2 regions of the Lederbergia ruris genome follow, and region 1 is predicted to be linked to the other one. Evidence: predicted binding sites of a transcription regulator. Region 1 holds the regulator's gene; the other holds the start of a gene.

Evidence for each region. The regulator Rex, encoded in region 1, represses fermentation and respiration genes when NADH is low (regulators of the CRP and FNR family bind a similar motif). The targets are predictions, from matches to a motif close to TTGTGAAATATTTCACAA.
Region 2: the regulator Rex is predicted to act here: its motif matches at 7,950-7,967, upstream of KI363_RS09900 (nitrate/nitrite transporter).

What each region holds. Positions count from the first base shown of each region.
Region 1 covers NZ_BORB01000051.1:255-11,790, reverse strand. Annotated here, with positions in the region: gene pseI (pseudaminic acid synthase) at 1-872, shown strand, start outside; gene KI363_RS19520 (CgeB family protein) at 925-1,884, opposite strand; gene KI363_RS19515 (CGEA protein) at 1,885-2,109, opposite strand; gene KI363_RS19510 (hypothetical protein) at 2,406-2,618, shown strand; gene KI363_RS19505 (sugar phosphate nucleotidyltransferase) at 2,715-3,452, shown strand; gene rfbB (dTDP-glucose 4,6-dehydratase) at 3,449-4,420, shown strand; gene rfbD (dTDP-4-dehydrorhamnose reductase) at 4,417-5,268, shown strand; gene KI363_RS19490 (dTDP-4-dehydrorhamnose 3,5-epimerase family protein) at 5,261-5,716, shown strand; gene KI363_RS19485 (glycosyltransferase family A protein) at 5,739-6,992, shown strand; gene KI363_RS19480 (ABC-F family ATP-binding cassette domain-containing protein) at 7,272-9,203, opposite strand; gene moaC (cyclic pyranopterin monophosphate synthase MoaC) at 9,332-9,814, shown strand; gene KI363_RS19470 (redox-sensing transcriptional repressor Rex) at 9,892-10,572, shown strand; gene KI363_RS19465 (twin-arginine translocase TatA/TatE family subunit) at 10,622-10,798, shown strand; gene tatC (twin-arginine translocase subunit TatC) at 10,816-11,536, shown strand, end outside.
Region 2 covers NZ_BORB01000014.1:40,989-52,524, forward strand. Annotated here, with positions in the region: gene KI363_RS09855 (nitrate reductase subunit alpha) at 1-775, shown strand, start outside; gene narH (nitrate reductase subunit beta) at 765-2,303, shown strand; gene narJ (nitrate reductase molybdenum cofactor assembly chaperone) at 2,296-2,865, shown strand; gene narI (respiratory nitrate reductase subunit gamma) at 2,858-3,544, shown strand; gene KI363_RS09875 (GAF domain-containing protein) at 3,580-4,044, shown strand; gene KI363_RS09880 (sensor histidine kinase) at 4,037-5,098, shown strand; gene nreC (nitrate respiration regulation response regulator NreC) at 5,098-5,745, shown strand; gene KI363_RS09890 (hemerythrin domain-containing protein) at 5,769-6,293, shown strand; gene KI363_RS09895 (MFS transporter) at 6,648-7,871, shown strand; gene KI363_RS09900 (nitrate/nitrite transporter) at 8,090-9,601, shown strand; gene moaA (GTP 3',8-cyclase MoaA) at 9,657-10,673, shown strand; gene KI363_RS09910 (NAD-dependent succinate-semialdehyde dehydrogenase) at 11,270-11,536, shown strand, end outside.

The DNA of each region.
Region 1 (11,536 bases):
TAAACATAGATTCAGGGGATTTTTTTGTCGATGACAAAGAGAATATGTGGGCGGGAAAAACGCTCTATGAATTATACGGAGAAGCCCATACACCATGGGAATGGCATAAACCGATCTTTGATCGGTGTAAAAAGCTAGGGATGATCCCGTTTAGCACCCCTTTTGATGAAACAGCGGTCGACTTTTTAGAAACACTGGCTGTTCCTTGTTATAAAATTGCTTCTTTTGAAAATAATGACTTACCCTTGATAAGGAAAGTGGCCGCAACTGGCAAGCCGTTAATTATTTCGACTGGAATGGCCTCGGTTGCAGAATTGGATAAAGCCGTTCAAGTTGCTCGAGAGGCAGGGTGCAAGGATTTAATTCTGTTAAAATGCACAAGCACCTATCCAGCTGAAGCAACCAACTCAAATATTGCCACAATTTCTCATATGAGGGAGCTTTTTAATTGTGAAGTTGGTTTATCTGACCATACATTAGGCTGTGGAGTCGCCGTTGCCAGTGTGGCGCTGGGAGCGACTGTGATCGAAAAGCATTTAACATTATCACGCTCAGAAGGGGGAGTGGATGCAGCCTTTTCTCTGGAGCCTGAAGAATTTCGGACACTTGTGATCGAAACGAAACGAGCGTGGCAGGCGATCGGCAAGGTCCAGTACGGACCGACAGAAAATGAGAAAAAATCACTCCAATTTCGCAGATCCCTCTACATTACGAAAGACATGAAGGCAGGCGATCGATTCACAAAGGACAATCTAAGAGCGATCCGTCCGGGAGCAGGCTTATCCCCCAAATACATCGATCTTCTCCTAGGGAAGAAAATTGGTAAAGATGCGCCAGCAGGAACTCCACTTAGCTGGGATCTGTTCCTGTAAAAGGCTGCCCCAACCGGCGGGCAGCCTTTTCGGAAGTAAAAAAAAGCCGCCCCTAAGGCAGCTCCATTAGATCTAGCATCGTTTCTATTCTATGTTGAAAGGTATGTTCATTGCACACTTTCTTCTGTGCGCGGTCTGCAAATTGTTGACGGATTTCTTCTTTTTCCAGATAGAAGTGGATCTTGTCTAAGCAATCTTTCGGATATTGATACGAAATCATTTCCTCTTCTGAAAAATAGGATCGCAATCCAGGTAAATCTTCAATTAATTGAAAAGCTCCGCAGGCGGCAATATCCAGTGTACGATTATTAATCGTTTCATTCATAACCCCTTTAGAAAAGTTCGCCTGGCGATGAGGATTTAATACGATTTTTGCTCCATTATAAAACTTTGCTACCCCCTCTGGTTCCATCCATTGATCATACATACAGAGTTGGTCATGCCTCCGAAATTTCTTTGATAAGTGATTATGCCACTGTTTTCCAATAACCGTAATAGAGAATGTCCCATTCTGCAAAAGAAATTCTATTAATTGGATACGAGAAGGGTAGGGATATCCTACGAGCAGCACATCACTTTGGTAGGGGAAATCTACCTTCTGTCTCGTGAAAATAGAGGGATCTGTCCCTAGCGGCAAATGATAAATATGTGAAAAACCGGCTGAACGATAGACTTTATACGCTCCTGAATCAATTGTGAAGACATAATCATAAAGGTGAATATCTTGAAGTGTTTTATCCATATAGTAGGGATCTTCCGTTAACCAAACGGCTTGCTTTACATTATGTTTTCTTAATAGATCACTTGCTTGTTTTGAGAAATGGCTACCAAGTAGAATCAGTGCCCAATGTGGTCGATCATGATCATGTAAGATCGCTTGTAATCGCTGAATAGATTCTTCCGGTTGAAAGAGAATACACTTATCACAAAACTGCTGAAGAACTTTCTCTATAGTTCTATCTAAATACTGATAAATCTTCGAAAATCCAGATGAAACATATAACATGTTCATTTATTCCGATACATCATACATAATAGATTCTACTTTACTTGAACCGATATTAATAATCATATTGGTGGGAGGAGACATCGTCCCTTCTTCTTCTAAGACGGCGATACTAGTAGCTGGATTATAATGAGTGAAAATGGCGGGACCAATAATATTACCAGAATCCATTGTCACTGTGATGATTGTTCCAGGGATTAACCGCCTGAAAATATAGTCTGCAAAGTTCATCTTTTTCACCTCATCTTATATGGGTTTAGGACTTCGCTAATTAACTAGAAAATAGTGTTACTATCCAGATACAAAGCCCTTTTAAAATTGCCTCATGATACTTTATGTCAAAAAGGTTCAGTCGTTAAGACAACACCCTAAAAATAACAAAAATCCACATTTTTACTATAGCGTTTGATATATATGTAGACAGAAGGTATAAGTCAATATCTCATTTTTTTATAGAGTAAACAGTTGACTACACTATTTTTTTTGTAATTAATACAGTAATAACGAATGAGAAGGGAGGATTTTTTATGGGTGTTTTTAGATCCACATTTCGACAACAATTAATTGATATTTCGGAGTCTGGTCAACCTATTCCTGTCGTTCGTCTAGTTGGTGGCGAGACGTTTCGTAATCTAGTGATTAACAATGTAGGAATAGATGTGGTTGCGTTTGAAGACCCTGACACAGATGGAACCATGTACGTGCCAATTGGATTAGTGTTAAGTGTCGGGATATTTTAGGATGATGTCATAGGTTGACGAAAACTCCTAACTTTGGAGTTTTGTCAACCTATGACGTAAGTGAAATCGATCTTATATAGAAAGAATGTGTTTACTATGAAAGGAGTTATTTTGGCAGGTGGAACAGGTTCTCGGTTACAGCCGATGACAAAGATCACGAATAAGCACCTTTTACCGGTTGGTCCCTATCCGATGATTTGTTGGTCGATCATGAAATTGAAAGAAGCGGGGATCCACGAAATTCTACTTATTACTCACGAAGAGTATATCGATTCCTTTCAAAAACTATTAGAGGATGGGGCTGAATTAGGTGTTTGCTTGCATTATGAAATCCAACCAACAGCGTCAGGAATTTCTGGCGGGCTGGCGCATGCCGAGGACTTTGTGAATGGGGATAAGTTTATTTTGCTGTTAGGAGATAATATTTTCGAAGATTCATTGGTTCCGTTTATTCAGGCCTTTCAAAAACAGAAGAGTGGCGCTAGGGTCTTAATTAAAGAGGTGAAAGACCCTCAGAGATTCGGGGTTGCCAAGTTGAATGAGGAGGACCGATGTATTACGTCCATTATTGAAAAACCGAAGACCTTTATCTCCAACGAAATCGTCACCGGCATTTATATGTATGATCCAAAAGTCTTCGAGTATATTCAAGAACTATCACCATCAGATCGGGGAGAGTTAGAAATTACTGATGTAAATAATCTCTATATCAAAGAGTCCGTTTTACAGTATGATCGTTTATCAGGTTGGTGGGTAGATGCAGGGACTCATGACTCTCTCTTTCTTGCTAATCAACTTATCTATGAGCAAATAGAGAGAAGGGAAGGTTCATGAAAAAAGCGTTACTTGTTACCGGAGGAGCGGGGTTTATTGGCGCCAATTTTATCCATTATTTAATGGAGCAAACGGATTACGCCGTCACCAATGTCGATGCACTTACCTATGCCAGCCATCCATTTATGCAATACGCCTTTCTCGATCATCCACAATATCGCTTCATTCAATGTGATTTGACGAATCCAAAGCAGGTTGAAAAAGTCTTTGATCAAACCTATAATGCCATTATTCATTTTGCTGCCGAATCTCACGTGGATCGCAGCATACAGTCGGCAGCTCCGTTTATTGATACAAATATAAAAGGAACGCTACATCTCTTGGATGCTGTTCGGGATGGAAAAGCCGCAAAGATGATCCAAATTTCCACAGATGAAGTATACGGAAGTTTGAAGGAGACGGAGCCTTCCTTTACCGAAACGACCCCACTTTCACCTAATAATCCTTACTCCGCAAGCAAGGCAGGGGCAGACCTACTTGTTCACTCCTATTATCATACCTTTAATTTACCAGTGATAATCACACGCTGTAGCAATAATTATGGTCCCTTTCAGCATGTAGAAAAGTTTATCCCAACAGTAATAACATCTGCTCTAACAGGTAAAGAGATACCGATATACGGAGACGGAGGACAAATTCGCGATTGGCTATTTGTGGAAGATCATTGTCGCGCTATCCATGCGGTTCTTGAAAAAGGAAAAATAGGCTCTGTCTATAATATTGGTGGAGATGAAGAACAAACCAATCTTGCAGTCGTGAAACAGATTATTGATTATCTTGGAGCAGATCCAACTCTAATCACTTTTGTAGAAGATCGATTAGGACATGATCGTCGCTATTCAATTAATTATGAAAAAATTAAGCGAGAACTGAATTGGCATCCACAAGTAGATTTTGCAGAAGGACTGAAACGCACGGTCCAATGGTATAAGGAAAGGCTCAAGGAAAGTAAGCGTGAGTGCAAATGAAGATTTTAATCACAGGTGCGAAAGGACAATTGGGGACTGACCTAGTTTCAACATTTTCAGAAGATCCTCGTTTTGAACTGTTTCCATATAGTAAAGAAGAACTGGATATTACAAATGAAACGATCGTTAAGGAAGTAATGGAGGAGCTACAACCTGATTTGGTCATCCATGCGGCGGCGTATACGGCTGTAGATGATTGTGAAACGAATTGGAAAACCGCTTTTGAAGTGAATAGTTTTGGAACGTATTATATGGCTAGAGCAGCAAAAAGCGTAGGAGCTGCGATGCTGTATATCAGTACTGACTTTATTTTTAATGGAAAGAAACGACAACCTTATACCATCGATGATGCCCCAGATCCTTTATCCATGTATGGAACGAGTAAATTACTTGGAGAACGTTTGGTTCAGCGGATTTTAAAAGAAAGTTATATTGTGCGCACCTCATGGGTGTATGGGGAAAACGGGAAAAATTTTGTCAAAACAATGCTTCGGTTAGCCGAAAAAGGGAAGGAATTTTACGTGGTGGATGACCAAATCGGTTCCCCCACCTATACAAAAGATTTGGCTTATGCGATTAAACAACTAATTGGGAAGAAATTTGGGATCTATCATATTTCTAATGATGGGGCATGCAGCTGGTTTACGTTTGCTCGGTCGATTTTAAAGTTGGCAGGATATCAGGAAGAGCTTGTACAACCAATCTCGACTAAAGAGTATGGTGTTATCGCACAAAGGCCAGCTTTTTCCGTCTTAAGCAAGGAATCGATCGAAAAAGAGGGAATCCACATGAGGTATTGGCAAGAAGCTCTAGAGGAATTTTTTGAAAGAGGTGATCAATATGATTGATGGTGTGATTGTGAAAAAAATCGTGAAGCATCATGATGATCGTGGCTTTTTTGCTGAATTGGTGCGCGATGATGAGCATATTTTAGACCGTTTTGGGCAAGCGTCATGGTCCATGAGCTACCCAGGGGTGATTAAGGCATTCCATTATCATGAAAAACAGGATGATTTATGGTTTTTCCCATCAGGGCATGCGCAAGTTGTGTTATATGATTTGCGCAAAGGTTCAAGTACAAGAGGGGAAACGAGTGTGTTTTATATGGGAGAGGATAACCCAATTGTCCTGCTCATTCCAAAGGGAATTGCCCATGGCTATCGGGTGTTAGGACAAACACCTGCAACCATTATTTATTTTACAACCGAATCGTATAATCGTGACAATCCCGATGAAAAAAGAATACCTTGGGATGACCCAGAAATTGGCTTTCATTGGGAAACAGAAAATCGTTAATGGACAAAAGGGGGGATCGCTCATCGAAACCAAAGTATCCATCATTTTAACGAGTTATAACAAACCGCGATTACTTGAACAGGCGATTGAAAGTGTTCTAAATCAAACGATGAAGGAATGGGAATTGTGGATTATGGATGATCACTCTAATATTGAAACCGTTCAAACGATCCAACGTTATTTAGAGGACCCGCGGATCATGTATCGAAATAGTGGGATAGAGGATGAAAAGCGTTATCAAACGACAAGATATGCGACGATGATTAACGAAGCCATCCCGCTTATTAAAGGAAACTATCTCACCTACCTGACAGATGATACGGTTTATATGCCTAATCGTCTTGAAGAAATGGTGACGTTTTTAGAAAGAAATTCGGGTATCGATATTGTGTATTCATCGCAACAAGTGAAAATTGTGAATGACCAAATGAGCTGTTTGAAGGAATTTACAAGAGAAGCCGAAGAAATACTTTTCCATGCCGCTGATGAAGTCGATCATTGCTCCGTCATGCACACACGCAAAATTCTTATACAAGTATGGGAAAAATTTGGGAGCTATTGGGATGAGGATCCAAAGCATTGGTGTAGGGGGGACGCTGTCTTCTGGCAACGCCTCAATACTTTCCAATCATTTTACCCTATTCCTAAAGTATTAGATATCACGTATAAAACCCCGCAATCAGTCCAAACCTTGTTTCGTAACCTTCCAGCCACTCTCCCTGATGGGATTTTAGTGAAAGGAACGGAAGGGTACGTATATTTAATGGATAATGGGCAAAGACGGCTTCTCGATCCCACAATGTTTACTTTCTATCACTATAATCCGGGGAAAATCGTGGATATTCCTGATCCAGTGCTCTATCGACATGAAGAAGGAATCCCCATTGATGATCAGCTTCAGCTGCCACCGTTTCGGCTTTATCAGGATGATAGGGGAAATCTATTTTATATGGAACACAGGTGGAAAAGGAGAATCACAAGTCCTATTCTGTTAAGAAAATATCGTTTTCTACAGCGAGAAATTATTCCATTGAAGGAAAAAATTTTAAATGAGTTTCCGCTCGGACCCGAAATCGATCCCTATTTTATAAAGCCTTTATTAGAAAACAAGGTATACAAAAATCATACCAACTACTGGTTCGTCACCAATCATTCCCCACATCCGATTGATAAAAAAGTATTGGAAAGATTAAAAATGAATCAGGATCCTATTCCCATTCCTAAAAATATCATTCAAGCGTATAAGAAAAGCACTCTGATTGTTGGTGGATATTGATAAAGGTCGATACCCAGCTCACATCCTTACCTTGTGGACAAAATTGTTGATAAGCTTCACTTTATATCCGAAATATGCCTATAATACTACAACCCTACCACTGTTGTGGATAAATAATAAATGAAATGTGGATAACGTGGAAAACTTTAAGGGAGTCTAGTATATATATGTTAATTATGTGTATAACTCTGTGGATTATTTTTACCTAGTACAAGTCGTTTCCAATCTATCTACTCTAGAGGCCCTTAATCCATGAAAAAAATAGCACCCGCTAGGATGCTATTCCATAAGTTCAGCTAATTCAGTCCATTCCTCTAAAAGCTGGTCCAACTCATTTTTTAATTTTTCCACATCATTGTTGATCGAAAGAACTTGTTCATGGTCTTCAAATACATCAGGCAGGCATAATTGGTTTTCGAGCTCGGCTACTTTTTCCTCTTTTTCATGCATTAGTTGTTCAATTTCTTCTATTCTTCGTTTTCTTTGTCTTTCAAGCTTTTTCAATTCCTTTTCTTCTTGAAAAGAACGTTTCTTTGGCACATCCTTTGGTGCGGACTCTTGTTGCTGTTTTTCCGCCAATTCCGCTAATTCCTTCATTTCTTGCTTTTTATCCACATAATAATCATAGTCACCTAAATACTCTGTGGTCCCTTCTGTGGATAACTCAATTACCTTCGTGGCAATGCGATTGATGAAGTAACGATCATGGGAGACAAATAATAAAGTGCCAGGATAATCCACAAGCGCATTTTCCAATACTTCTTTACTGTCTAAATCCAAGTGGTTGGTCGGCTCATCCAAAATCAGCACATTCGCCTTTTCTAGCATGAGAATGGCCAAGGCAAGGCGTGCCTTTTCCCCGCCGCTTAAAGTAGAAACAACCTTTTGTACATCATCGCCACTAAATAGAAAATTTCCGAGTACGGTCCGAATTTCTTTTTCTTCCTTTAGTGGATAATGATCCCATAATTCCTGCAGAACCGTCTTATTCGATGATAACTCTGCTTGTTCCTGGTCATAATAGCCGAGCGTCACATTGGTGCCATAATCAATTTGTCCTGAAAGAAGAGGCAGTTTTCGGATGAGCGTTTTTAATAAGGTGGATTTCCCGACGCCATTCGGTCCCACTAAAGCGATACTATCTTGACGCTCCATGTTAAAATGAATGTTTTTCGCTAAAGCTTGCCCATTGTAGCCAATCACCGCTTCTTTTATTTTCATCACATCATTGCCACTGGGTCGCTCAATATCAAAGTGAAAAGTAGCCGATTGTTCCCCGCCGCTAGGCCGATCGATAACCTGCATTTTTTCTAATTGCTTTCGCCGGCTTTGCGCCCTTTTTGTTGTGGAGGCCCTTGCTAAGTTCCGCTGAATGAAATCCTGCATTTTGGCGATCTCATCTTGTTGCTTTTCAAAACGTTTCAAATCACGCTCATATATTTCCGCTTTTTTCACCAAATATTGGCTATAATTACCATGGTATTTGATCATTTCATGTCTTGATAACTCATACACCTGATCTACGACTTTATCCAGAAAATAACGATCATGGGATACAATTAAAATTGCCCCTTCATAGCTTTGTAAGTACTGTTCTAGCCAAGATAAAGTCTCAATATCCAAATGGTTGGTCGGCTCATCTAAAATTAAAATATCTGGTTTCGTCAGCAAAAGTTTCGCTAAAGCTAATCTCGTTTTTTGTCCACCACTTAATGTGGAGATTTTCGTTTGATAATCCTCTTCATAATAGCGCATACCGTGTAAAACAGAGCGAATATCTGATTCATATTGATATCCACCAACCGCTTTAAATTTTTCCTGCAAAACATCATATTCACGGAAAATCGCTTCTGCGAGTTCTGCATTCTCATAATAGCTAGGATCGGCCATCTTTAATTCTAATTGGCGAATTTCTTTTTCCATCCTTCGAACTTCAGTGAACACTGTTAGCATCTCATCCCAAATAACCCGACTGGATTCTAACCCGGTGTTTTGTGCCAAATAGCCGATTGTAACTCCCTTTGGTCGAACAATTTGTCCAGAATCATAGGAGAGTTGCCCAGCAATGATTTTTAAAAGAGTAGACTTTCCAGCACCATTGCGACCGACAAGCGCGACACGATCTCGCGATTGTACTTCTAATTTTATATCCGATAATATACATTCCGCACCGAAATACTTTGTAATTTGTTGTAATTGCAATAACATCATCATAATTCACTCCTAGGAACAGTTTACAATACTAAACAAGGATGGGGCAATCTTTGCTAGTCAAGTAGGGAAAAATAGAAAAAGACAGTTTGCATAAAATAGTGTATGATAGATAAGAGGTGTGCTACGTGAAAAAATTAACACATTTAAATGAAGAAGGCAGAGCGAAAATGGTGGATGTTAGCGAAAAGCCTGAGACTACTCGTACAGCCATTGCCCATTCAAGTATTGAAGTAAGTCAACAACTTTATGAACAGATTACCAATAATCAAATGAAAAAAGGGGATGTCCTCGCTGTTGCACAAGTGGCGGGCATTATGGCCGCTAAAAAGACGTGGGATATCATTCCGATGTGTCACCCGATCCCTTTAAAAGGAATTGACCTTTCCTTTAACTGGTTACAGGAAGACAATAGATGGATTTTAAATATTCAATCTACGGTGAAAACAAAAGGTCATACAGGGGTGGAGATGGAGGCACTGACAGCGGCCTCAGTTGCCGCCCTTACCGTGTATGATATGTGTAAAGCTGTGGATAAAGGCTTGATTATAGGTAAAACCTACCTGATTGAAAAAACAGGCGGAACGTCAGGCCGCGATTATAGAAGATAAAGTCGAACAAGACTTCAGACTAAAATAAACTGCTCCATCCGATGGAATAAAAATACTCTGTTTAAGGGGGTTGAACGATGAACGAAGATTCGATGAAAATTCCTCAGGCAACGGCAAAACGTTTGCCACTTTATTATCGTTTTATTAAAAATTTGCATGCATCGGGAAAGCAACGTGTTTCCTCTGCGCAATTAAGTGAAGCTGTTAAGGTAGATTCGGCCACCATTCGCCGAGACTTCTCCTATTTTGGCGCTCTCGGGAAAAAAGGGTATGGCTACAATGTCAACTATTTATTAAACTTCTTTGCGAAAACCTTAGATCAGGACGAGTTAACAAAGGTCGCTTTAGTAGGGGTGGGGAATCTTGGTACTGCTTTTTTGAATTATAACTTTTTAAAAAATAATAATACCAAAATCGCCATGGCCTTTGAGGTCGATCCTGAAAAAATTGGTACAACCATTAGTAATGTGCCTATTTATGACTTAGCTGAGCTTGAAGATCAATTAAATAAGGAAGCCGTGACGGCCATCATTTTAACCGTTCCTTCTCATGTTGCCCAACAGGTGACAGATCGACTGGTCAAAACAACCGTGAAAGGGATTTTGAATTTTACCCCAGCAAGATTGACGGTTCCGCCATCTATTCGTGTTCATCACATTGATCTTGCGGTAGAATTGCAGTCGCTTATTTACTTTTTGAAAAATTATCCCACTCCTGACACGGAAATTTCACAAGAAGTGGAGCCAGAGGATAGATAATTTATGCTAAATCGGCTAAAATGAGTAGTATAAAAGGAGGTGGGCGCAAATGGGTGCAGGATGGGGAAGTATACTCATCATCGCATTTGTTGCAGTCTTAATATTTGGCCCGAAAAAATTACCCGAGCTTGGAAAGGCAGCAGGGAATACGTTGCGTGAATTCAAAAATGCAACAAAGGGGCTAGCGGAGGAAGAAGACAAGGACAAGAAAGACGCCGACCGTTGATGGGATGAAAAATTGTGATGAATCAGAATGATAACATGAGCATTCTCGAGCATATAGAGGAATTAAGAAAACGGCTGATGATCATCGTCGCTTTCTTCGTATTGGCTTCAATCATTGGTTTCTTTCTTTCACAGCCTTTGATTCGTTTCCTGCAGGATGCGAGTGCTGTGCAAGAATTAGTGATGAATGCCTTTAAACCAACAGATCCTTTTAAGGTATATATGCAAATGACCTTTTTGATCGGGATTCTCCTTACTTCGCCTGTGATTTTATACCAGCTTTGGGCGTTTATTAGTCCGGGTTTACTGGCAACGGAAAGAAGGGCGACCCTAAGCTATATTCCAGCTTCCGTTCTGTTATTTTTGGCAGGGATTTCCTTTTCTTATTTTATCTTATTTCCGTTTGTGATTCGGTTTATGTTGAATCTTTCAGGTAGTATGGGCATTGAAACCACGATCGGGATCAATGAATATTTTCAATTTCTATTCCAAATCACCATTCCATTTGGACTGCTTTTTCAATTGCCTGTGGTGATTTTATTTCTGACAAGACTAGGGATTATTACCCCGCAATACTTGTCTAAAATTCGTAAATACGCGTATTTTGTGTTATTGGTGATTGCCGCTTTTATTACCCCGCCAGATGTATTATCTCATATGATGGTAACCGTACCTTTACTTATTCTTTATGAAATAAGTGTCTGGATTTCCAAGATTGGTTATAGAAAAGCACAGAAAG
Region 2 (11,536 bases), on a different contig from region 1:
TGGTGTACCATTAAAAGATATTTCTAGTGATCGGGCCGCGGAAAAAATTACGTTTCAAAGTATCACCGTGCAACCGCGTGAAGTGATTCCTACACCGGTATTCAGTGGCTCAAACAAAATGGGGAGACGTTATTCCCCTTTTACAACAAACATTGAGCGGCTTGTTCCTTTTAGAACGTTAACAGGGAGACAGCATTTTTATTTAGATCATGAAATCTTTCTCCAATTTGGTGAAAGTCTACCAATCTATAAGCCAACACTGCCGCCAATGGTATTTGGACCCAATGATCGGAAAATCGTAGGTGGAAAGGATTCGCTTGTATTAAGATATTTAACGCCACATGGGAAATGGAATATTCATAGTACGTACCAAGATAATCAACATATGTTGACGTTATTCCGTGGGGGACCAACTGTTTGGATCAGTGATGTCGATGCGGCTGCACATGATATTCAGGATAATGATTGGATGGAAGTGTATAACCGCAATGGGGTGGTGACAGCAAGAGCCGTTGTCAGTCACCGGATGCCAAAAGGGACGATGTTTATGTATCATGCCCAAGATAAACATATTAATGTTCCAGGTTCAGAGATGACCGATTCACGCGGGGGGAGTCATAATGCGCCAACCCGGATTCATATGAAACCAACGCAAATGGTTGGGGGCTATGCGCAGATTAGTTATGGCTTTAACTACTATGGCCCGATTGGAAATCAGCGAGATGAATATGTGGCGGTAAGGAAGATGAAGGAGGTCAATTGGCTTGAAGATTAAAGCGCAAGTTGCAATGGTCATGAATCTAGATAAATGTATTGGCTGCCATACATGCAGTGTCACTTGTAAAACAACGTGGACGAATCGCCCCGGTGCAGAATATATGTGGTTTAATAACGTCGAAACGAAGCCAGGAATCGGCTACCCCCAGCGTTGGGAGGACCAAGAGAAGTATAAAGGGGGATGGCGTCTAAAAAATGGCAAATTAGAATTAAATTCTGGCAGTAAACTAGAGAAAATTGCCTTAGGGAAGATCTTCTATAATCCTGATATGCCGGAAATGAAAGATTACTATGAACCGTGGACGTACAATTATGAGCATTTAACCCATGCCGGGGAGAAAAAACATCAACCCGTCGCAAGACCAAAATCGGTGATCACTGGCGAAAAAATGGATCTTGAATGGGGACCCAACTGGGAAGATGATTTAGCTGGTGGCCATATTACCGGCCCTACAGATCCTAACATTGAAAAAATTGAAGAGGAAATCAAATTTAATTTTGAAAAAGCCTTTATGATGTATCTTCCACGGCTATGTGAACATTGTTTAAATCCAAGTTGTGTGGCTTCCTGTCCATCAGGTGCGATGTACAAACGGGATGAGGATGGGATTGTCCTTGTGGATCAGGAATCTTGTCGGGGCTGGCGTTACTGTATGACGGGGTGTCCTTATAAGAAAGTCTATTTCAACTGGCAAACGAATAAAGCCGAAAAATGTACATTCTGTTTCCCGCGGATTGAAGCTGGATTACCAACTGTTTGTTCAGAAACATGCACAGGGCGGATTCGGTATTTAGGTGTCCTCTTATATGATGCGGATCGTGTCTTAGAAGCTGCAGCGACACCAGATGAGAAAGATTTATATCAAGCCCAATGTGATTTATTTCTTGATCCGAATGATCCAGCTGTGATTGAGCAAGCTCGAAAAGACGGGATTGCGGAAGAGTGGATTGAGGCAGCGCAAAATTCTCCTGTCTATAAATTAGCGATTGAATATAAAATGGCGTTCCCGCTTCATCCAGAATATCGGACATTGCCAATGGTTTGGTATGTGCCACCGCTAAGTCCGATTATGAATTATTTTGAAGGGAAGAATTCGCTTAACAATCCAGATGCAATTTTCCCTGCGATTGATGAAATGCGGATCCCGATTCAATATTTAGCGAATATGCTAACGGCCGGTGATACAAAAACTGTTACAGAGGCCTTACAAAGAATGGCGATGATGCGTTCTTACATGCGGGCCGCCACATCTGGAAAAGACTTTGATGAAACACGTTTGACGCGAGTAGGTCTTACAGCAGAACAAACGAAGGCCATGTATCGTTTACTAGCTATTGCCAAATATGAAGATCGCTTCGTCATTCCCACTTCCCATAAAGAGGGATATATGGACCCTTATCGTGCTCAAGGTCAAGAAGGCTTTGGAACAGATTGTGATGGTTGTGGTCCAGTTCACGCAACACCTGGAAAGAGCGGCAAGGAGATCTATGAAGAAAACTTCTATGGAGGGATTTGGCGTGATTGATCTTGAAAAGCTGTATTCTTATAAAAGCGCATTTGGCTTTTTCTCCCAATTGCTTTCATATCCTGAGAAACTTCATTTTCATCCTAAAACATTGGAAGGGTCCTTTGACTCTTCCCACCCTGCCTATGATGATGTAAAAACATTCTGGGAGATGATGCATACCTTTAGTCTGGATGAAATGGAGGAATATTACACCAAGACCTTTGATTTTGAAAAACATTCCGCTCTTTACATGACCTATTTTAAATATGAGGATGGAAAAGAACGTGGACAGATGCTCGCTAAACTGAAGGTGTTGTATGAAATGTATGGATTGGAAATGCCTGCAAATGAACTATCCGATTACTTGCCTTTGATATGTGAGTTTTTTTATGCGGCAGAATGGTTAGAGGATCCCCGCTCTGCTCAAAGTTTTTCGATTCTATTCTCCATATTGGAAGATGGAACATGGCATTTGCTAAAATCCCTTGAAAAAAACACAAGTCCTTATTTTCATCTTATTAGAGCGTTACGAACTACCTTGAAAACATGTGTCATACAGGGGGATGCGACAAATGCTTAGTCAATTTTCATGGGTAATCTTTCCGTATGTATGTATCGCCGTCTTTATTGTCGGTCATATCTATCGTTATAAAACAGATCAATTTAATTGGACCGCCAAATCGAGCGAATTTATTGAGAAAAAGCAATTAATGATCGGGAGTATCCTTTTTCATTTAGGGATTATTCCCGTTATCCTCGGTCATGTGTCTGGTTTAGGGATTCCGAAATCATGGACTCAGAGCTTAGGAGTCAGTGATCATTTGTACCATCTAGGGGCTTTATATATCGGCGGTTTCTTTGGCTTTATCACATTGGCGGGCATGGTCATTTTAACTGCACGCCGTTTTACCATCAAAAGTGTTCGGAAATTAAGTACGGCTTCTGATTTAATTGTGAATGTGCTTCTATTATTTATTGTTTTTATGGGGATGTTTTCGACTTTGGCCACAAATGTGGTGCAACCTGAATTTGATTATAGAGAATCGATTTCGGTCTGGTTCCGCGGCCTGCTTATCTTTCGACCAGATGCCACGTTAATGGCTGATGTCCCATTATCTTTTAAAATTCATGCCCTTTCCGGTTTTGCTATATTTGCCTTATGGCCGTTCACAAGACTTGTCCATGTGTGGAGCGTTCCGTTGAATTACATTGGGAGAAGTTATATTATTTATAGAAGACATCGTACGCAAAAATTTTAAAAAAGGCTGATCCTGAAATGGGGGAGAGAAAGAAAATGATGGAAAGACAGGCAAAATATCAAGCTGAAGTTAATCAGTTAAAAGAACGATACCAATTTGATCTAGTCTCTCTGGCTCTTACCCAGTCTGTAGAGGATCAATTCGTTTTAAAATGGAAATACGCGGCAGGCAATTTAAATGATCGTTATAAACGCATTACTTTGTATTCTGGAAAAGGAATTGCCGGAATTGTTTTTAAAACAGGAAAATCACTTGTAATTGAAAACATCCAAAAAGAAATTCATGGGAAGGATTTATTTAATTATCCGATTGTGATGTCTGAGTCGCTACAAAGTATTGGAGCCATTCCTCTTTGGGACAATCATCGTGTGGAAGGTGTATTATTGGTCGGTTATCGAAATAATCAAGTGATTACCACCTCACTAATCGAACAAATCCAAAGCGAGATCGTCGATATTTTTTCTCCATTCACAGGAAGGGAGATGCTTTCTTGTGAATAATTTATCAAAAGCAACCATCATTGAATTACTGACAAAGATGTACGAACAAAGCCCAGAAATTATTTTCTTTTTACATGCCAATGGCAAAGTAATCGATATGAATCCAGCGGCGAGAGCGATTGTGGACGAAAAAGAATTGGAAAAAGGCTTTCCCCACTCTATTTGTGAATTTTGCATGGGGTACACAAGTAACACGGAGTCACGGACATGTACAAATTGTTATTTACGTGATGAGGAAGGGGATTTTTCATCGTTTCAAATTTATTTGAAAACAAAAAAGGATGGTACTCTTCCTTTTGCAGCGAGCTATCAAGTGGTCGATGAAGATAGTGAAATACGGATCCTTATGCTCAGAAATTTAACGAAGCCCTTTCAAACGCAGAAAGAACTCTATCAAAATAATATGACGAAACATGTGATTCGCGCCCAAGAGGATGAACGGAAACGAATTTCCCGCGAATTACACGATGGCGTGATCCAAGAGTTATTAAACTCTTTAGTGGAGTTACGGATTCTGAAATATTTGGATAATGACAAAGAAAAAGACGAGAAAATTAAGCAGACGGAGATGTCTTTAACAAGGCTTCTAGACGATGTCCGTAACTTATCGGTTGAACTAAGACCCTCATCACTTGATGATCTTGGTTTAGAAGCGGCATTCCGTTCGCATTTTAAATGGCTAGAGAAGAATTATGGCCTGATTGTCCACTTTACGCCTGAGCTGCAATCCAAACGGTATGGCAATGAGGTTGAAACGGTCTTTTATCGGATTTGCCAGGAAGCGATCTTTAACGCATTAAAATATGCGCAAGTGGATGAAGTTTTTGTCCGTTTATATGAAGAGGCAGGTTTTCTTCATTTGTTGATTGAGGATCATGGAATGGGTTTTGATTTGTCATCAGAGGCAAGAGGAACAGGATTAGGATTATATGGCATGAGGGAAAGAGCTGAATTTATCCACGGTCAATTAACCATCCATTCAGAAATCGGTAAGGGAACGACCATCCATATCCATGCTCCGATCGATTCTCATATAGGGAGGAATATGGAATGATCAAACTAGTGATTGCAGATGATCATGCCGTTGTCCGAAGTGGCTTCTCGATGATCTTAAATTATCAATCCGATATGGAAGTTGTTGCGACAGCAGCGGACGGCATCGAAGCTTATGCGATGGTGGGGAAACACCAACCAGATGTTTTATTATTGGATTTAAGTATGCCACCAGGTGAGAGCGGCTTAATCGCGACAGGAAAAATTAGTGAGGATTATCCTGACACGAAGATCCTTATTCTGACCATGTATGATGATGAAGAATATTTATTCCACGTACTCAAAAATGGAGCATCAGGCTATATTTTAAAGAATGCGCCTGATGAGGAACTCGTCTCAGCCATTCGTACGGTATACAGTGGAGGAACCTATATCCACCCAAAAATGGCAACATCCCTCGTAAAAGAATTTGTCAAAAATGATGGGGTTGCGGGGACAGACGATCCATTTAAAATTTTATCAAAACGAGAATTGGAAATTTTACCTTTAGTCGCAAAGGGATACGGTAATAAAGAAATTGCCGAAAAACTATTTATCTCTGTTAAAACCGTGGAAGCTCATAAAGCCAAAATCATGGAAAAACTTTCATTAAAAAGTCGTCCAGAATTGGTGGAATATGCTTTAAAGAAAAAATTGCTTAATTTTTAAAGGTGATAGGGGGGGAGAAATCCTTGGCAGGAGAAACATTACGATTTAAACTACCAGCCATTCGAATCCTGGAAAACGAACATCAATATTTATCTTTTTTAATGGCGGACTGGCATGCCATTGTCTTGAACTTTGAAAATAACCAATATGAAGAACAGGAAGCAAGAAAAGAATTCAAAAGACTGAGACAACTGCTTGTTGAATTTATTGAACCATTAAAAAATCATACCGAAAAAGAAGAACAATTCTTTTTCCCACTGCTCGGTCAATATATCGGATATGAACAAGGACCGATCATGTCGATCGAAGAGGAACATCAGGAAATAGATGCCTACATTGGTCATTTTCTTCATCATACCTTGCCAAAAATGGACACATTCTCAGTGGAAAAAATGAAAGAAATTGTCCAAGATGCAGGAGAAGCATTTGAAGTTTTAACCGTTCATTTCGTCAAAGAAGAAACAGTTCTATTTCCAATGGCTGAAAAAGTCATGAAAGCTGTAGATGAAGATCATTTATATGAACAACTCAATACGGTTATTATTTAATCGAAATGTGTAAAAAAGGGATAGAGGGACGGGGATATCGTCTGCATCTATCCCTTTTTTACAGGATAAGAAAGTATAAATTTGGGCTAAAATGCTTGATCCAGCTCCAGCGCCCAGCGCCTAGCAAACTTTCGGTGACTCGCCGTTACGTTAATGATGGAGCCGGCGAAAAAGCGTAAGGGCGCTTTAGGTTCATGCCAATGGCTTTATTACTTCATATTGATTTTTTTGCACCAAGCTGAATAGGATAAAAATATTCCTAAAACTCGCGCCATTTCCATAAAATGAATGGTAACAAATTTGATTTTGTGGTAGATTTATAGAATTGTTATTAATTTTAGGAGATGGTATGCAGTGGAACAGGCACTTACAACTAGACAAATACGTTTGTGGCGTATGGCCATTTATTTCTATTTTGGTCTTTCTGGTTTTGCCATGGCATCTTGGGTGGCACAAACCCCGAATATTCGCGATGCATTAGGTGTATCAACGGCACAGATGGGATGGATTATTTTTGGTCTCTCCACTGGTTCGATCATTGGCCTTATGTGTGCAAGTCGTTTAATCGCCCGTTTTGGTGGTCGGGTCATTATGTTAACAGGACTTGGGCTTAGTTCCATTGGACTGATCACGATCGGATTGGGAAGTTCATGGGCTCCTCATGTATGGATTGTATTTAGCGCCCTCGCTATTTTTGGCTTTGGCATTGGAATATGTGATGTAGCGATGAATGTAGAAGGAACAGCGATTGAAAAAACGCTTAAAAAGTCAATTTTGACAGGCTTTCATGCAGTATATAGTTTAGGGACCTTTTTTGGTGCTATGATTGGTTCCCTTGTCAATAAAATCCATTTACCGATCATGGCTCATTTATTTGTGATTGCTTTGATTGTATTCGTCTTAATTGTCTATTTTTCCCGTTTCGTGCCAATCGGATCTGGTCAAGAAGACCAAGATGAGAACAAAAATGAGACTACAGCGACAGAGACCTTGTCTGTTTGGAAAGAGCAACGGACGGTTCTACTCGGAATCATCGTACTAGGAATGGCGTTTGCAGAAGGTTCTGCGGGCGATTGGTTACCGTTAGTTATTGTGGATGGTTATGATAAAAGCCCTGCATCTGGATCGTTAATGTTTAGTTTATTCGTCGCGACCATGACGATTAGTCGTGCAGTGGGGGATATTCTTTTAGATAAGTTTGGCAGGGTGGCGATTCTTAGAGCCTCCGCTCTATCTGCCGCACTGGGGCTTGTAATCGTCATTTTTGGTGGAAATTATTATACGGCCGCCATTGGTATTGTTCTTTGGGGATTTGGTTCGGCTTACGGCTTTCCGATTGGCTTATCTGCAGCTGGCGACAATCCGCATGGGGTAGCTGCGCGGGTCGGAGCCGTCACAACGGTCGGATATATGGCTTTTCTCGTTGGTCCTCCTGTCTTAGGGGCGATTGCTGGCTCAGTCGGTATACTTAGGTCGCTGATTTTTGTATTGATTGGCGTAACAGTGGCTGGGTCGTTGGCACATGCTGCAAGACCTGTTTCACCAAATGTTAAAGAAGCAGAAGCATTAGAACAATAGAATTTGAAAATGTGGTGTCTGTCCCTGATGCGCAAAATAAATCGGGGATAGGCACTATTTTTTTCGTCGCACAAACAAATGTTCATTTTTTCACAAATCAAGGGAAACCCCCTTAAAATGGAGGGAGCTCCCTAATAAAAATAGCCGATAGGAAAAGCTACACTACTAGTAAGAGGAAGTGATTATGTAAAATTATTAAGAAGGAGTAGGTGGTTGGCATGATCAAAAAGGTTCAATTGCCATTACAAACTTTGAATCTAGTTGTTGGGTTTATGGTATGGGTGATTATTTCAGCTTTATTGCCTTTTATCATTGAGGATATCTCGATTCCCGCTGATAAATTAGCGATTTTGACAGCTATCCCAGTTGTATTAGGATCAGTGTTAAGGATTCCGCTTGGGTATTATGCGAATTTATTTGGGGCAAGACTGGTTTTCCTAATTAGTTTCATTTTGTTATTATTTCCGGTCTATTATATTAGTGAAGCATCTAGCTTTACGGATTTAGTTATTGGCGGGTTGTTTCTAGGAATTGGGGGAGCTGTTTTTTCTGTCGGGGTTACCTCGTTGCCGAAATATTATGCAAAAGAAAAGCATGGCCTTGTCAATGGGATTTATGGAGCAGGTAATATTGGAACAGCGATTACGACCTTTGCGGCCCCGGTAATTGCGACACAAATCGGTTGGTCGATGACGGTGAAACTCTATTTAATTTTACTCTTATTTTTTGCAGCTTTGAATATCTTCTTTGGTGACCGCAAAGAAGTGAAAGTTAAGACACCCTTAATGGAACAAATCAAAGGTGTCTATAAAAATGAAAAACTCTGGTTTTTTTCCTTATTTTATTTTATTACTTTTGGATCCTTTGTCGCCTTCACCGTTTATTTGCCGAATTTTTTAGTTGATTATTTCCAATTAGACAAAGTCGATGCGGGGATGAGAACAGCTGGATTTATTGCGGTCGCCACTTTTTTACGCCCGGTTGGCGGGTGGTTAGCGGATAAATTTCAACCTCTATTTTTACTCATGGGTGTCTTTGTGACTTATACAGTGGCAGCGATTATACTGGCCTTCTCCCCATCGATTGGCTTATATACGGTGGGATGTATGGCGATTGCCGTCAGTGCTGGCATTGGAAATGGCGTCATTTTTAAATTGGTTCCCTTTTACTTTAATAAGCAAGCAGGGACAGTGAACGGGATTGTATCGATGGTAGGGGGATTGGGAGGATTTTTCCCACCATTATTATTAGCATCGATCTATTCGATAACAGGTCAATACTCGATTGGATTTATGTTATTATCGCAAGTAGCATTAGCAAGTCTTGTATTAGTCGTTTGGTTATATTATATGGATCGCTTAAGTTTATCAGCTGAAGTTTTCAAATCAACCGGACAGGGGATATTAGTAACGGATTCTCATGGAAAGATTAAAGCAGTCAATCCAGCCTTTACCCAGTTAACGGAATATAAAGAGGCAGATGTACTCAATCAGAATCCGAATATATTAAGTTCCGGCAGACATAATGAGGAATTTTACCAGAAAATGTGGGCGCAAATTAAGGAACAAGGAGAATGGCAAGGGGAAATCTGGAATCGCCGTAAAAGTGGTGAGGAATATTTACAATGGTTAAATATTAGTGCAGTCAAAGATGATACAGGAGAAGATGTCCGCTATGTTGGAACTTTCACCGATATTACAGAGGAACATAAGAAAAGAAAGCATGAATAAGTTATACTTCTCATATGAAGGAATAGAATGCTAGAAAAGCGAAAGGACGGGAGCCATGATGACAGATGTTTTATATGATCGATTAAGAAGACCGATGCGGGATTTAAGGCTATCTGTAACCGATCGCTGTAATTTTCGGTGTACGTATTGCATGCCGAAAGAAATATTCGGTGATGATTATGCTTTTATGCCGAAAGATGCAATGTTAAGTTTTAAAGAAATGGTTAGATTGGCTTCCATCTTTGTTTCCCTAGGTGTTAAGAAAATTAGATTAACCGGTGGAGAGCCGTTGATGAGAAGGAATCTTTCAGAATTAATTGCCCAACTTACCGAGCTAGATGGAGTAGAGGATATTGGCTTGACCACCAATGGAATGTTGTTAAAAGCTCATGCCGATGATCTGTATCAAGCAGGATTAAGAAGATTAAATATTAGTTTGGATGCATTAGAACCGGAATTATTTGGACAAATAAATGGCCGTGGGGTCAAACCAGCCTATATATTAGAAAATATTGCCTATGCGCAAAAACTAGGTTTTGAAATAAAGGTTAATATGGTTGTGCAAAAAGGAGTCAATGATCAGGAAATTATTCCAATGGCCCGTTATTTTAAAGATCAGGGGATTACCCTGCGCTTCATTGAGTTTATGGATGTCGGAAATGATAACGGGTGGAGCTTTAAAAAAGTTGTAACCAAGAAAGAGATTTATGACATGTTGAAGGAAGAATTTGCACTCGAACCAGTGGATCCTCATTATTTTGGTGAGGTGGCAAAGCTTTATCGCTATTCGGACAACGGCGCCCAGGTCGGATTTATTACCTCTGTTTCTGAATCCTTCTGTTCTACTTGTACAAGAGCTCGTCTTTCCTCTGAAGGAAAATTTTACTCATGTCTATTCGCCTCCTCCGGATTTGATCTGAAAAAAATGATGCGGGACGGGGCGACAGATCTGGCATTACGTGCTAAAATTTGCCAGCTTTGGGAGCGGAGAGCCGATCGTTATTCTGATGAACGAACAGAGTGGACGGCTAAAAACCGCAAGAAAATTGGCATGTCTTATATCGGCGGATAATTAAGAAAAGCGTAAGCGCCCGTTTAGCGACGTACAAACTTTTTAGGGGCCTGACGAGATAAAGGAAACACAGTGAGCCTGATAAGGCGAACTGATGTTGACTTATCGTAGGAAGGCACCGAAAGTTTGCTAGTCGCTGGGCGCTGCAGCTAGACAAAGAAAAGCGTAAGCGCCCGTTTAGCGACGTACAAACTTAGTCCATAAGGATGAACGGCTAAAGGCGCGCCGTCCTGGCGCAACGCCGTTCTGACCCACATCCTGTGGGCCTCCGTCCTGGCGGCAGACTCAATCGCGACGTCCTGTCGCTTCGTCTGCACTAGTACATCCTTGTACGTCGCAACGCCTTTGTGACCAACATCCTGCTGGCCTCACGGCGACTACCAACTAAGGGGGTCGTCGTTTTGTTTAAATAAAAATATAATGAAACGGTCGTAAACACCACCAACATGCGGTTGCAAGTACGCAATTTTTGGTTGCAACGCCTGTTTTACATCCGTTTTTTGGGAAAGAAGAGCTCTTATTTCCTTACTATACATTAATTTTGTTAAAATTAGGGAATATAGAAAGAGAAAAACGATTGAAAGGAGTCTTGAGCGATGTCTAAAATAAAAGTCACAAACCCGGCCACTGGTGAGCTAATTGAAGAGATTAGCATGCAATCAAATGCTGAGATCGAGTTAGCGATTAAAAACGGCCATCAAGCCTTTCAAAAATGGTCTAAGTTAGATGCGCATGAAAGATCCCGACTCATCCAAGCTTGGAGCGCAAAGGTTCAAGAAAATAAAGAGGAATTAGCGAAGTTAATGACATTGGAAAATGGGAAGCCTTTAAATGAAGCTAGAGGTGAGATCGATTATTCAACT